One region of the Paenibacillus sp. WLX1005 genome, then DNA from elsewhere that is predicted to be linked to it. Evidence: predicted binding sites of a transcription regulator. Region 1 holds the regulator's gene; the other holds the start of a gene.
The links. The regulator LexA, encoded in region 1, represses DNA repair genes until DNA is damaged. The targets are predictions, from matches to a motif close to CGAACATATGTTCG.
Positions count from the first base shown of each region.

Region 1 (7,225 bases):
CGTCCGCGACTACAAAGTGCTGTACTCCGCCATACAGCAATACACTCGCGAACAGCAGACAAACAAACATGCGTCCGGTGGAATTCCAATTCGACTTGCGGGATGGACGTTTGCGTTTCTTTTTACTATTTAGCGATTTGCGCGCGGTCATCTGAATCAGTTCTAGCGTTTTCTGCCGGAAGGTGCGATGCGACTTGCGTGTACCGGATGATTGGCGCTTGTTCTCGCCAGATACATACGTCCATTCGGTCACTGCCGGTTCTTGGGGCGATGCTGGATTGCGCACTGCTGAATTCTGACGGATATTGCCTGAGCGAGATGTAGAAATAGAAGATGCAGAGATGTTCGATGAGGCAGAAGTTGTATGAGAAGAACCGGTGTCTGTTCCTTTGACGATAGGCTCGATGGTTTGCGATTCCTGTTCTTGTTGGTGGATACTTTTATATGTAGAATATTTTAGCATGTGCTTCACGCTCCAAACGTTTGTTCTTGTTTTCCTGAAAAGAATATAACACGAACATATGTTTTGATCAAGCACTTTTTCGAACCTTTGTTCGCTTTTTAGTTAAAACAATACCGAATACCTGTTCCTATAATTGAATAGAGTCTACAGTACTGAATAATCTCCGTTTGTAAGTTGCCCTTTTACTTTCTATATCGATAAATTATGTAGTTGTAGTTGTAGTTGCTACATTCACAATTGCGTATAGTTGAATCTTTATATTTGGATACAGCGATCTGTAATTATTGAGATTCAACGATTGATTATTTATTTTTTGAAATGCAGGTTATTCTTAAAAATGAAGATCCTTTCATGTAACTTCTGTTCGCATTTTATATATTCTTGCTAAATTTTAGAACTTATGTTTGTGCGAACGGTAGTTCTGTGTTATACTTTTCCCAAACGTTACTAGTATTGGGGTTGATACGGTATGTCCAAGATTTCTAGCCGCCAACAGGCGATTCTGGAATTTATCCGGAATGAAGTAAAACTGAAAGGCTATCCGCCATCCGTTCGTGAGATCGGCGAAGCGGTCGGTCTTGCCTCCAGCTCCACTGTACACGGTCACCTTGATCGTTTGGAGAAGAAAGGCTTGATCCGTCGCGACCCGACTAAACCACGTGCGATTGAGCTGCTTGGTCAGGAAGAGTCCGAAAATAATCTGTTGTTTGCGCAATCGGTATCTCGTGTACCAATCATCGGTAAAGTAACTGCTGGTGTTCCGATTACTGCAACTGAGCATATTGAAGATTACTTCCCACTGCCACAGCAATTTACTGGTGATAACCAAATTTTTATGCTTTCCGTTATTGGCGATAGTATGATCGAAGCCGGTATTCACAACGGTGATTATGTGATCGTTCGTCAGCAACAAACCGCGGACAACGGCGATATCGTTGTTGCGATGACCGAAGATGACGAAGCAACTGTCAAAACCTTTTATAAGGAAAAAGACCATATTCGTCTTCAACCGGAGAATCCAACATACGAGCCGTTGCGCCTGACCCGTGTTACCATTCTTGGTAAAGTGGTTGGATTGTTCCGTAATTTGCACTGATTCTGCCCGGTATCAGCTGCATTACAAAAAGACTCCTGATCATCACATCAGGAGTCTTTTTTGTGCTTATTTATGTTATCCTTGCCTCGCTGTTACTTGCTGTTCACCGATATCACCCTTTTTCAATCGTGCCAATTCCATCCGGAACATTTGCATAAGTGCGTTGATATTAGTAATCTCGGCATGATGCTGACGTTCTAGTTCCTCAATTTTGGCGCTGAACACATCTTTGGCTTTGCTGGCGTGAAACATATAGGAGCTATAATCTTCATACGTCTGCCCTTGCGGCACACCGGTGCGCTCGACAGCGCTATAGATGTCCTCTAACCTGCGGCATACTTCATATTCATGCCGTACGTCAATGACTTCTTCGCCGGATACATTATTTTCATGAAGCGGATTATCAATCGTATACAGCTGTTTCAAACGGGCAGTTAAGTTTCTCAAATGCTGTTCGTATACAAGCGTCAATCGTTCTCTTACTTCTTCGTCCATCGCTTTTCCTCCTTGACAATGCAGGCATAGCCGCAGATGAATGGTTTGTTTTTCCAGTGTTTGCTTGTCCTGCTGAACTATATTACCCATGAGGCAGATATTCCTATCTTCGGCATAATGAGGTGGATATGTTATGGCTACCAATCAGCTTTTATTGAAAAAGAGGACAGCAAACACCGGTGTATGATCATACACCGGTGTAGCTTCAGACGATTATGCAGATGTGCTAATATGATATGCCTCTTTTAAAATATTCAGGTTTGTAGTAGTTCTGTTTAAAATAATTTCGTTTCCAGCACTTTAGCCATTAATGCTTTGAAATCTTTATTCTCTGCCTTTTCCGCCAGTTGATTTTCCATGGTGTTAAACTTTTCTGCCAGAAAATAGGCATTTAAATACAACGCTAAATGATCCTTGGCAATCGCTTCGGCATGCTGTTGTTGAGATACGTAACCAGTGATGACCTGCCCTGCAAATGTAGCGGGATGGATATTCACTTTATTCCGCATGCAAGATGTCCTCCTTTTGCCTTTGTTAGTAATAATGCTCTGCTGTGCAGGGTCTGTCTAGGATGTATGCAGCCATACTTGCATCTCACCAGACTTGCGATTCGCCCAGCTGTAATACGGAATCAGCGTCAAGGTATGCGGGACATATGTTCCTTTTACAAAGGAACGATACAATTCACCTGCCCACTCCGCTGCAATCTGCTGTCGCTGCGCCTCTACTTGAATCACACCTACGCCTCCGAGTAACTCCGGCTGGAACTGGTACGTGTACTCCGCTTCAGGCGATACTCGAATGAGATGTAGATTGTCACCATTATCCTCTTCTTCTGCGCAATACATGAGCGGTCCGCGCCCAATCGCCAGCTTGCCCTGATCGCTTCGTACTAATGGATGCGCCGCATACTGACGAATATCCATCGGCAAAATCAGTTTGATCTGATCCCCATCCTGCCATACTCTATGCAGTGCTATATATCCATCCTGCGGCTCTGCGATGACTGATTCGCCGTTTATCTGAAGCGTATAGCCATCTGCCCAATATGGAATACGTAGCGTAAATGTAAAGGCTACTGGTTCAGCAGTATGGATACTCATGTGCACCTGCCCTTCCCACGGCAACTGGCTATGCTGTTGTAGCTGCACTTGCTGACCGTTTAATTCCAGATGGGCTGTACCTGTTACGTACAGGTGCGTATGAATAATCTGATGCTCAGCATCCACGGTATACACATACTTGTGCAGCGATGTGAGCAGACGTGCCAGATTGGGTGGGCAGCAGGCGCAACCGAACCAGGCGGGACGCGTAAATTTGACATGACTTTTGCCTGGATCGTGGATGCTGTTCTCTGGACGCACTTCCAGTGGATTCACATAATAAAAGTGCTTGCCGTCCAGCGCCATGCCGCCGATCGCCGTATTGTACAGTGCACGCTCCAATACATCGGCGTACTGCGATTTGACTTCATTTTTTAACATCGTAAAGGCGAAAAAGATCAAACCGATCGAAGCGCATGTTTCGCAATACATCGTATCGTTGGGCAGATTATAATCCAGTGTAAATGCTTCACCATCTACTGTAGAGCCAATACCACCGGTAATGTACATACGCTTGCTTACGAGATTGTTCCACAGTCGACGACAGGCTGCCAGCATCTGTTCATCCCCCGCCAGATGTGCAGCATCTGCCATCCCAGCACATAGATACACCAGCCGCACCGCATGCCCTTCTGCGGTTTCCTGTTCCAAAATCGGCTTATGCGCCTGATAATACTCAAGCGGACGATGCTGCATACCTTCAATTACCGGACGAGTACCTGGATCTGCCGCATGCTGTCTGGCAAAAAAGGTAGGATCTGTACCACGCTCATACAAAAAGTAACGGCTTAATTCCAGATAACGCGATTCACCTGTCAACGCATACAGACGAGTCAGAGCTAGCTCAATTTCTTCATGACCGTCATAGCCCTGAATTTTGCCTGCTTCCTTACCAAAATGATGATCAATACAATCTGCAAGACGGCAAGCAATGGACAAGGCTTTTTCACTGTTAGTTGATTCATAATAAGCGACTGCCGCTTCGATAAAATGTCCTGCACAGTACAGCTCATGACTTTCGGCAAGTTTTTTGAATCGGCGTTCCGGTTCTTCAATGGAGAAATACGTATGGAGATACCCGTCCTCCTCCTGCGCCAACGCAATCAGATCTATGACACCATCTGCTAGCTCCTGCAAATGCTGATCTGGGTGAAAAGATAACGAATACGCGACCGCTTCCAACCATTTATACACATCGCTATCTTGAAATACCCAGCCATAATGACTGCCTTGCTTCAGTCCAGCAGCAATTTTGAAGTTCTCGATTGCATGACTTTTCTCGGATGGAATCGTTTCATCGTTACGCTCTTTTTCGATAACGATATTGGCGTTGTCATTCAGTACATTCCACTGATACGGAATCATTTCGGTGCGTACTAGCTCGCGATAATGAGACCAGAAGGGATCGGTAATAGTGAATTGTTTCAGTTGTAAAGACATCGAAATGGCTCCTCTCCACACTGCTTCTTTTTGTACCTATTTGTTGTCATTTCTTGTGAATTGCATGTACATAGGCTGCATACGCTATATTGGCTGACTGCACTGCCTTTGCTTAGATTTGCTGCTCTTGTTTTTGGATCAGCTGTTTGCGAACAAAGCTTTCTTTTCGTTCAAACCGCCGGTAAAAGATCATCGGAATGATGCCTAGCGCGAATACAATCGCTGGCAGCCAAATAAATACGAATTGAATACCAGACAGCGATTGTGCACTTTGCGCTACGTTCGGCACATAACCGAACGCCGACATAAATTGGGTCGGAATAAAGCCGCCGAGACCGGAACCTGCCTTGATGCAAAAGGCACTGCCAATCGCCGTCAGAATACCGCTAGCACGCAGCCCAGTTTTCCATTCGCCATAATCCACCGTATCTGACAGCATGGCAAACGGCATGGAACAGGCAATACCTGAACCGATACAAGCGATAATCCAGCCAACAATCAGTGTAGACATATGCCCATGAGCAGCAAACAGAATCAGTTGCCCACCCGCCGCCAGCACAAAGCCGAGAATCATCGTTAACTGCTTGTTCGTATATTTCACGATAAACGGAATCGACACCATGCCCAGCACTTGAATGATTGAGATGCCGTTGATGAGTGGCACCAGATTTTTCTGACCGATATTGTATTCAAAATAATAAACTAGTGTGGATGTACGGATTGTGAGTGCGATCCAGAACAGCAAATTGGCAGCCACAAGCAACATCCACGGCCAATTGCCACGAAGAGCCTTCAAGCTGGAGCGTAGCGGAATTGTTTTGATCTTTTCCGTATTGATCTCACGCAAGTTACCAAATGCGATCAGAAACATCACAATCGAGACAGCACCGAACAGACATAATGTCCAGAAAAACCCTTTCTGATCGTTGCCGCCACCGAGAAATGCCACCAATGGCAACGTAAACGTCACCGCTGCAAAGTTACCGATATTGCCACCGACCATCCGAAATGAATTCAATACAACCCGTTCATTCGGATCTCGGCTCAAATTCGGCAGTATAGATGTGATTGGCGTCGAGATGCCTGTATACGCAATGCCTGCCAAAATATACGTAACACTGGCATATACGATTTTCCATGTGCCATCCAGATTTGGCGTTGTAAACGTCAGAATCGTAAACACAGCAAATGGAAAACAAAGCCATAGAAAATACGGACGGCTTTGCCCATATTTGGACTTCGTATGATCGACGATAATGCCCCATAGCGGCGCGTCGATCGCATCAACCAGTCGGGTAATCAGTAGCAGCGCTCCCGCTACCCCAACCGATAGACCGAATACATCGGTATAAAAGTACAATAAATATCCACCAATGATGCTGTACAGCAAATTGCCACCAGTGTCTGTAAGCGCATAACTAATTCTGCGATGAAATGGGACTTTGTCCGTGCGCAAGGACGGATGCTGCTCTGGTGAAAGATCGGATCGTTGTTCCATAGGTGTAACCTCCTGTTTACTAGTGACCACGTACCAGATGGATGCCGTAGCGATGTATGTATATTATTCACGTCATCCGGTTCTTTTATCGTAAGCGCTCTCGGAGTGGTGATAAACTTAGGATTTCGTAGGAAAGGTGTATATTTGCGACTATTTGTATTTCAGAATTGTTACGTAAAACCGTATACATTCATGCTATAATGACTGTTAACAACGTATTTTAAGATTATACTGATCTATTTAGTGTATGAATCCGACTTTTCCTGTCTAAAACTGATATTCTGGTAAGGAGTGACCTTGATCTACAATGAAACCAGTATGGAAAATGAATATTGAACGTCCACTCGCGTATTACAAATGCGGTCAATTTGTCAGTGACGAAGGCTGGAAGCATAAGAAAATGAATATGGAAAAGGATTATGAGCTGATCATCGGTCTAAAGGAAACCGTTTATTTGCAAGTCGGCGATCAGCGGTATGAGATCAAACATGGCGATGTATTGTTGATTCAGCCACAGGTGGAGTACTTCGGTTATGCATCATCGATAGCTGGCGCCAGCTTTTTCTGGCTGCATTTTATTCCGCGTCAAGGTATTGTGACGGAAGCAGGCGATACCTTTGCCAATCGACTGCTGGGAAGTACGTTAACCGAACAACGGGATGAGACGAATGCGTATGTATGCTTGCCGGATTTCTTTTCGCTGACGTATTTGGACAAGCCATTGATGTTAATGAAGCAAATTCTCGATATTTCCAATACATCGTATTACAGTACCTATGCGGTCGATTATCTAGTCACAGCGCTAATGATTGAATTGACGGATAAGTACATGGAGCCGCTGCTACATCATCAGCTATTGAACAAAGAACATAATCAGAAATTCATGCAGATTCTGGAATGGATTCGCGTCAATATATATCATGACTTGACTGTGCAAAAAGTCGCGGATACGTTCTGCTTCAATTCCGATCATCTCACCCGTTTATTTAAGAAAAATCTAGGCATGAGCACGATCCGCTATATTAATACGCTCAAGCTCAGCCTGGTAAAAGAATTGCTCTGTACAACGAACCAATCGATCAAGGAGATTGCATATGAGCTGCATTTCCGCGATGAGAAGTACTTGATGA
Region 1 is NZ_CP176756.1:3,125,618-3,132,842, forward strand. It holds gene ACE3MZ_RS13330 (LysM peptidoglycan-binding domain-containing protein) at 1-463, opposite strand, end outside; gene lexA (transcriptional repressor LexA) at 933-1,559, shown strand; gene ACE3MZ_RS13340 (hypothetical protein) at 1,635-2,054, opposite strand; gene ACE3MZ_RS13345 (hypothetical protein) at 2,330-2,563, opposite strand; gene ACE3MZ_RS13350 (glycoside hydrolase family 127 protein) at 2,621-4,597, opposite strand; gene ACE3MZ_RS13355 (glycoside-pentoside-hexuronide (GPH):cation symporter) at 4,710-6,095, opposite strand; gene ACE3MZ_RS13360 (helix-turn-helix domain-containing protein) at 6,403-7,225, shown strand, end outside.

Region 2 (7,225 bases), 240 kb from region 1:
CTGTCGCGCTATCTGTCATCCGACCATTTTCACCCGAACGGAGACGGATATGAGCAGATTGCGACCCGGATTGTGCAAAGTCTGCAATAGTATTCACATCCCCATTTGCGTCATAGGAAGGAGCCGTATCGCATGAACAACCCCGGATTGAATCTCCCTATCAGTCAATCGCATATCGTTACATCTACGTTGCCACAGGAACACGAAATCGTTCTGTCGGCTGAACATGTTAAGAAGAAAATCGGCAAACGCATGATCATCAAGGACGTGACCTTTAACGTGCGCGCAGGTGAAATCTTCGGTTTCCTCGGACCGAATGGAGCCGGTAAGACGACGACCATCCGTATGCTTGTCAATCTGATCCGTCCAACGGAAGGCAAGATTACGATCTGCGGCTACGACGTGACCCGTGAACCAGAAAAAGCGCTTGCTTATGTCGGCTCTATCGTTGAGAACCCGGAAATGTATCCATATCTGACGGGCTGGGAAAATCTACAGCATTTCGCCCGTATGCAGCCCGGTGTGGATGAAGAGCGTATTATGGAAGTCACGCGAATTGTACGTCTAGATGAGCGTATCCACGATAAAGTGAGCAAATACTCGCTTGGTATGCGCCAGCGGCTCGGCATCGCGCAAGCATTGCTTGGACGCCCGCGACTGCTTATTTTAGATGAGCCAACCAACGGTCTTGATCCGAAAGGGATTCGGGATATGCGTCTGTTTATTCGCGAATTGGCTGCACAGGGAATGGCAGTGTTCGTTTCCAGTCATTTGTTGAGCGAGATTCAGTTGCTCTGTGATCGTGTCGCCATCGTTGGCAGCGGTCGTGTAATCGCGGTTGGCAGTGTAAGCGAACTGGTGGAGGATAAGGAGCATCTTGTCATCTGGGAATTGGAACCGGTGGAGCAGGGAACTGCATTGCTACAATCGTTGCCTGATATTACCGTACTTGATCTGAGCGAAGCGCATTTGGATAACGATACCGCCGCTTCACTCACAACCGGCAGTATCATTACCCGTACCCCGGAAGAGCGTATTGCGACGACCATTCAAGCTTTGGTACAAGCCGGTATTGCCGTGAACAATGTACGCAAACTAAATCCTACCCTGGAGCAGCTGTTCCTCGGCATAACGGAAGGTGAGACGATTGAATAGCATCTGGCCGCTCGTACAGAACGAAACGATCAAGATTATCAAGAAAAAGAGATTCTATGTCGTGCTGCTAGTGCTGCTTGTACTTGTGCCGATGTTCACCTACGCCTCCATGCGCGAAGCTCAGGAAAATCGCCAGAAATTTGGTGATGATTGGCGTACTGAGCTGCAACAGGCAATTACCGACAATCAGAACTCGCTCGGCAGCGACCGTGTACCAGAGGAATGGAAAAAGTACCGCCGGATCTTCATCCAGCAGATGCAATATTATTTGCAAAATGACGTCAATCCGAATGAACCGGGCGGCGTCACATTCACCCGTGAGTTTCTGGACAATTCTAGCAGCTTGTTTATCCCGTTATTGATTATGACGATTGCTTCAGATCTCGTATCTGGCGAACGGACTGGCGGTACGATCAAGATGTTGCTGACGAGACCGGTGCGCAGGTGGAAAATCCTGCTCAGTAAGATCATTACGCTCGTCATGTTCGTATCGCTGATTGTTATATCCACCTTTATTATCTGTTACGGTATATCCGGGCTAGTATTTGGGTATTCCGGGTTTACGATACCGGTGTTTACCGGATTCCAGCCGAGTGATACCGGAGTCAATATGGATACGGTGCATGCGATTGACCAGTGGCAATTCATTCTAATGCAGCTGGGATTGATCTGGTTCGTCGGTCTGACCGTCGGCTTGCTGGCATTTATGGTGTCTGTGCTGGTGCGCAGTACTGCCGCCAGTATCGTCATTATGATGGCAGCACTTATTGCCGGGACGATCTTAACGAACATGGCGGCATCATGGAGTAGTGCGAAGTATTTGTTTATGGTCAATCTTGGATTGACTGATTATCTATCCGGTAGCCCTGCTCCGATTGAAGGCATGACCTTGCCATTCTCGCTCGCCGTGCTTGGGACATGGGCAGCCGTTTCGCTCATCATTTCCTTTGCTGTCTTTACGAAGCGTGATGTGCTGAATTAGAATTGATCAATCATCATAATTCCTGTCTGTCGACAACAATTGCGTGTCGGTAGACAGGTTTTTTTGCATGCAGAGACGAGGATGTAGAATCTACTTAGATGAGATGATAGTGCTAAAACAATGCTGAAATAGTGTGGAAGATTAAGCTCAATTCAATATGTCATAGACCACACTTTCCCATAAAATAGGCAAGGGAACGACACAAAAAATCCATATGAATCGTATATCGTTTACAGATGGCGGTTTATATTTTTCGCAAACTTGCCGAGAAAAGAGATATCAACGTTGTACAAACGGTTTAAATGTATATCATCTCTCAAGGCGACAGACATCATACGCTGCTACTCTGTCCACAAGTTCCTAACCGGAATACGTAAACGCGAGACATACATCGCGATTATGCGCAATATTCCCTTTACGAAAGTCATGATATAGATTAGAATGAATAAAGGAAATGCAAACATGTGTTTGGGTATTGCGAACATGATTTTGCGATATTACATTTTATGTAAATCTAAAATGTGCGTTGGACGCTAGGTATGATATGCTTAACCGATGTAAATTATCTTAAATATATATCCAGTAGTAGTTAGACAGCGGCTTTATTGTTCATCTGCTCTGGTATAATCGCGGATGAACCATTATACTAGCAAAGCGTAGTTCAAACAGGACCTAGCAATATTGAAATGAACAAAGGGGGACCTTGAATGGTCGAGATCGATTCCAGAACAACTTCATCCCGTGGCGTGAACCCGCAGTCGTCCGGGTATGATGCTGACGACATTCAGGTGCTCGAAGGGCTTGTCGCCGTACGGAAGCGTCCGGGGATGTATATCGGTAGTACAAGTTCGTCCGGACTGCATCACCTTGTCTGGGAGATTGTGGACAATGCAGTCGACGAGCATCTTGCCAAACATTGCAACAGAATTGAAATCAGCCTCAATAAAGACGGTTCGGTAACCGTATATGATAACGGCCGCGGCATTCCGACGGGCATGCACAAAAGCGGCATCCCGACACCGCAGGTCGTCTTTACGATTTTGCACGCCGGTGGTAAATTCGGCGGTGGTGGATATAAGAAATCTGGCGGTCTGCACGGCGTAGGTGCATCGGTAACGAATGCCCTATCCGAATGGCTGGAAGTCGAGATTTACCGTGATGGTAGTATTCACCGTCAGCGTTTTGAATACTGGACGGACAAAAAGGGCAAAGAGCATGTTGGCGAGCCAGTGAGCGGACTTGAAGTGATCGGCAAAACGAAAATTACCGGCACCAAAGTTACCTTTAAACCGGATATTCGTGTATTCCAGAACGGCATTGCGCTGAACTATGATACATTGTCTGAGCGTCTGCAAGAGATTGCATTCTTGAACTCCGGTCTGGAGATTCTGCTCAAGGACGATCGGAACGACAAAGAAGATCGCTTTTATTATGAAGGCGGCGCCAGTCAATTTGTCGAGTACCTAAATGAAGGCAAAGACGTACTGCATGATGTGATTCACTTCAATGCAGAGCGCGACGATATCGAAGTGGAGATTGCCATGCAGTATAATGCAGGCTACACCGAGACAATCGCTTCTTTTGTTAACTCGATTCCGACACGCGGCGGCGGTACGCACGAAACAGGCTTCAAAACTGCCTATACGCGTGTACTGAACGATTATGCCCGCAAGAACGCTATGATCAAGGAAAAGGATAAAAACCTTGAGGGCGGCGATCTACGTGAAGGCATGATGGCGGTCATCAGTGTCAAGATGTCCGAAGTCGAATTTGTTGGTCAGACGAAGGATCAATTGGGTAGTTCGTCCGCACGCGGTGCGGTGGATGCGGTTGTAGCTGAGAACATGCAGCGTTTTCTTGAAGAAAACCCGCAGGTCGGTCAGAAACTGATCAAAAAGGCAGTTCAGGCATCCCGTGCGCGTGAAGCGGCGCGGAAAGCGCGCGACGATATGCGTACCGGTCGCAAACGCAGCGAAAGCTCCAACCTGAACGGCAAGCTGAGTCCGGCACAGTCCAAGGACTTTTCCAAAAATGAATTATTCATCGTCGAAGGTGATTCCGCGGGCGGTTCAGCGAAACAAGGTCGCGATTCCAAAACGCAAGCGATTTTGCCACTCAAAGGAAAACCGATGAACCCGGAAAAAGCAAAATTGGCAGATGTGATGAAAAACGAGGAATATCGTGCGATCACCGCAGCAATCGGTGCAGGCATTGGTACCGAATTTGCCTTTGAAGATAGCAATTATGCCAAAATCATCATCATGACCGATGCCGATACCGATGGAGCGCATATTCAGGTGCTGCTGCTGACGTTCTTCTATCGGTACATGAAACCGCTGATCGATCAAGGGCGTATCTATATTGCTCAGCCGCCGCTGTACAAAATTACGCAGCGCTCCGGGAAAAAGACCGATGAGCAATATGCTTGGACCGACGAGCAGCTGGAGCAATCGCTCAAAAAATATGGCAAAAACGTCGAATTGCAGCGTTACAAAGGACTTGGTGAGATGAACCCGGATCAATTGTGGGAAACGACAATGAACCCGGAAAGCCGTACGTTGCTGCAAGTACAGATCGAAGATGCTGCCAAAGCAGAACGCCGCGTCTCCACATTGATGGGTGACAAGGTCGATCCGCGTAAACGCTGGATTGTCGAAAATGTTGATTTCACCGAGTACGTCGAGTAACCAGATGATTGTAATGATCGTTATATTCTATACAAGCAAGTAAAGGCAAATACAAGCAAGCATATAGGCAGACTAGACCGATGGTACTATTGCTTTTCGATAGAAGAAACACACAACAACAAGCTTGATGTAGAGTATGACGCATCATCCACTGTTATATAAGCTGTAAGCAAACAACAAAGCTGCCAGCTGCAAATGGGAATGAGACACCTGTGTGGATGGCTTTCATTCCTTTTTGCATGGTGCAGCATTTGATCACAATCCGGCTGGACCGGAGGGTAAGGTAAGGTGAGTGAATGGCTACGAATGAAAAATATATGCCGGCGTTTCTGGAAGAAGTCGTCGGTGACCGTTTTGGTCGATATTCCAAATACATTATTCAGGATCGCGCGATCCCCGATGTGCGCGATGGTCTGAAGCCGGTACAACGTCGTATTTTGTATGCGATGTACGAATCCGGCAACACCCCCGAAAAAGGTTACCGCAAATCTGCCAAAACCGTCGGCGACGTCATGGGTAACTATCACCCGCACGGTGACGCATCCATTTATGACGGTATGGTACGGATGGCGCAGCCGTGGAAAATGGGACATACACTCGTAGATGGACACGGTAACTGGGGTTCCCCAGATGATGATCCAGCAGCAGCGATGCGTTATACCGAAGCGCGTCTGTCTTCTATTGCGATGGAGATTTTACGCGATATTGACCGCAATACTGTCCAATTCAAAGATAACTTTGATAATACAACCAAAGAACCGATGGTATTGCCTGCACGCTATCCGAATCTGCTCGTGAACGGCGTCAGCGGGATTTCTTCTGGTTTTGCAACCGAGATTCCGCCGCATAGTCTGCGTGAAGTGATTGACGCTTGTATCGCTTTGATGGAAAATCCGGCGATGGAGCTGGACGAGCTGATGAATTATGTCAAAGGTCCAGATTTCCCGACCGGCGGTATCATTATGGGCGGTAGCGGGATTCGCGAAGCATACGAAACGGGTAGAGGACGCATTTACGTACGTTCCAAAACAGAAATCGAAACGATGCGTGGTGGCAAGCAACAAATCGTGATTACTGAGATTCCGTATCAGGTCGTCAAAGTACGTCTTGTTACCGCAATGGAAAATATCCGTCTGGAGAAAAAGGTCGAAGGAATCGCGGAAGTGCGCGATGAGAGCGGCCGTGATGGTCTGCGTATCGTAGTGGAATTGAAAAAGGATGCCGATGCCGCAGGTATTCTGGCTTACCTGCTCAAAAAGACCGATCTGCAAGTAAACTACAACTTCAATATGGTCGCAATTGTCAACAAAGCACCACAGCAACTTGGCTTGAAAGGTATTTTGCAGGCGTATATTGCGCATCAGCGTGAAGTCGTTACCCGTCGTACTCGTTACGATCTAGATAAATTGGAGAACCGTGCGCATGTGCTGGAAGGTCTCGCCAAAGCACTGAATATTCTCGACGAAGTGATCTCTGCTATCAAAGCATCGAAAAATCGTCAAGATGCGCATCAGAATCTGCAATGGATGTTCGGTTTGACTGAGCGCCAATCTGATGCGATTCTGAATCTGCAATTGTACCGTCTGACCAATCTGGAGATCAATCAGGTGGAGAAAGAACTGAGCGATATCCAGAAAAAGATCAAAAATCTGCAATCCATTCTGGATAGCGACAAAAAGCTGATTGGCGTCATCAAAAAGGAATTGATGGAAAGCCACGAACGTTTCGGGATTAATCGTCGTTCCGAAATCCGCGATGAAGTGGAAGAGCTAAAAGTCAATCTGGAAGTTATGGTCAATTCCGAGGATGTACTAGTTACACTGTCCAACGATGGCTATATTAAACGGACAAGCATGCTGTCGTTTACCCGTTCTGGCGGCGAACGCGGTGGCTCTGGTGCCAAAGAAGATGATTATATCCGCAAAGTACTGGATGTGAACACACTCGATAATCTGCTTGTATTCACCCAGCGCGGTCAATACTTCCTGCTACCGGTTCACCAGATTCCAGACTTCAAATGGAAAGAAAACGGAACGGCAATCGTTAATGTCATCTCCATGACACGCGAAGACCGAATCGTTGATATTATTCCAGTGCGTAGTCTGGATCAAGAGCAGGGTAGCCTCGTATTTGTGACCAAACGTGGACAGGTGAAACGAACCGAGCTGAAAGATTATGCGACCAAACGCTCCGGCGCAGTCGCTGCTTGTAAGCTGGGCGAAGGTGATGAGGTTATCTCCGTAAGCCGCGGCGAACAGGCACGCGATCTGATGCTGATTACCCGCAATGGCATGAGTATTCGTTTCCGGATAGAAGATGTCAGTCTGATGGGGCGTGTATCTACTGGGGTACGCGGTATTCAGCTGGTGGACGACGATGCTGTTGTAAGTGCACTATGGAT
Region 2 is NZ_CP176756.1:3,365,668-3,372,892, reverse strand. It holds gene ACE3MZ_RS14355 (GDSL-type esterase/lipase family protein) at 1-90, shown strand, start outside; gene ACE3MZ_RS14350 (ABC transporter ATP-binding protein) at 253-1,155, shown strand; gene ACE3MZ_RS14345 (ABC transporter permease) at 1,148-2,137, shown strand; gene parE (DNA topoisomerase IV subunit B) at 2,845-4,824, shown strand; gene gyrA (DNA gyrase subunit A) at 5,121-7,225, shown strand, end outside.
Region 2: a site for LexA is predicted at 2,595-2,608, ahead of parE (DNA topoisomerase IV subunit B). Genes of this name have one in related genera too.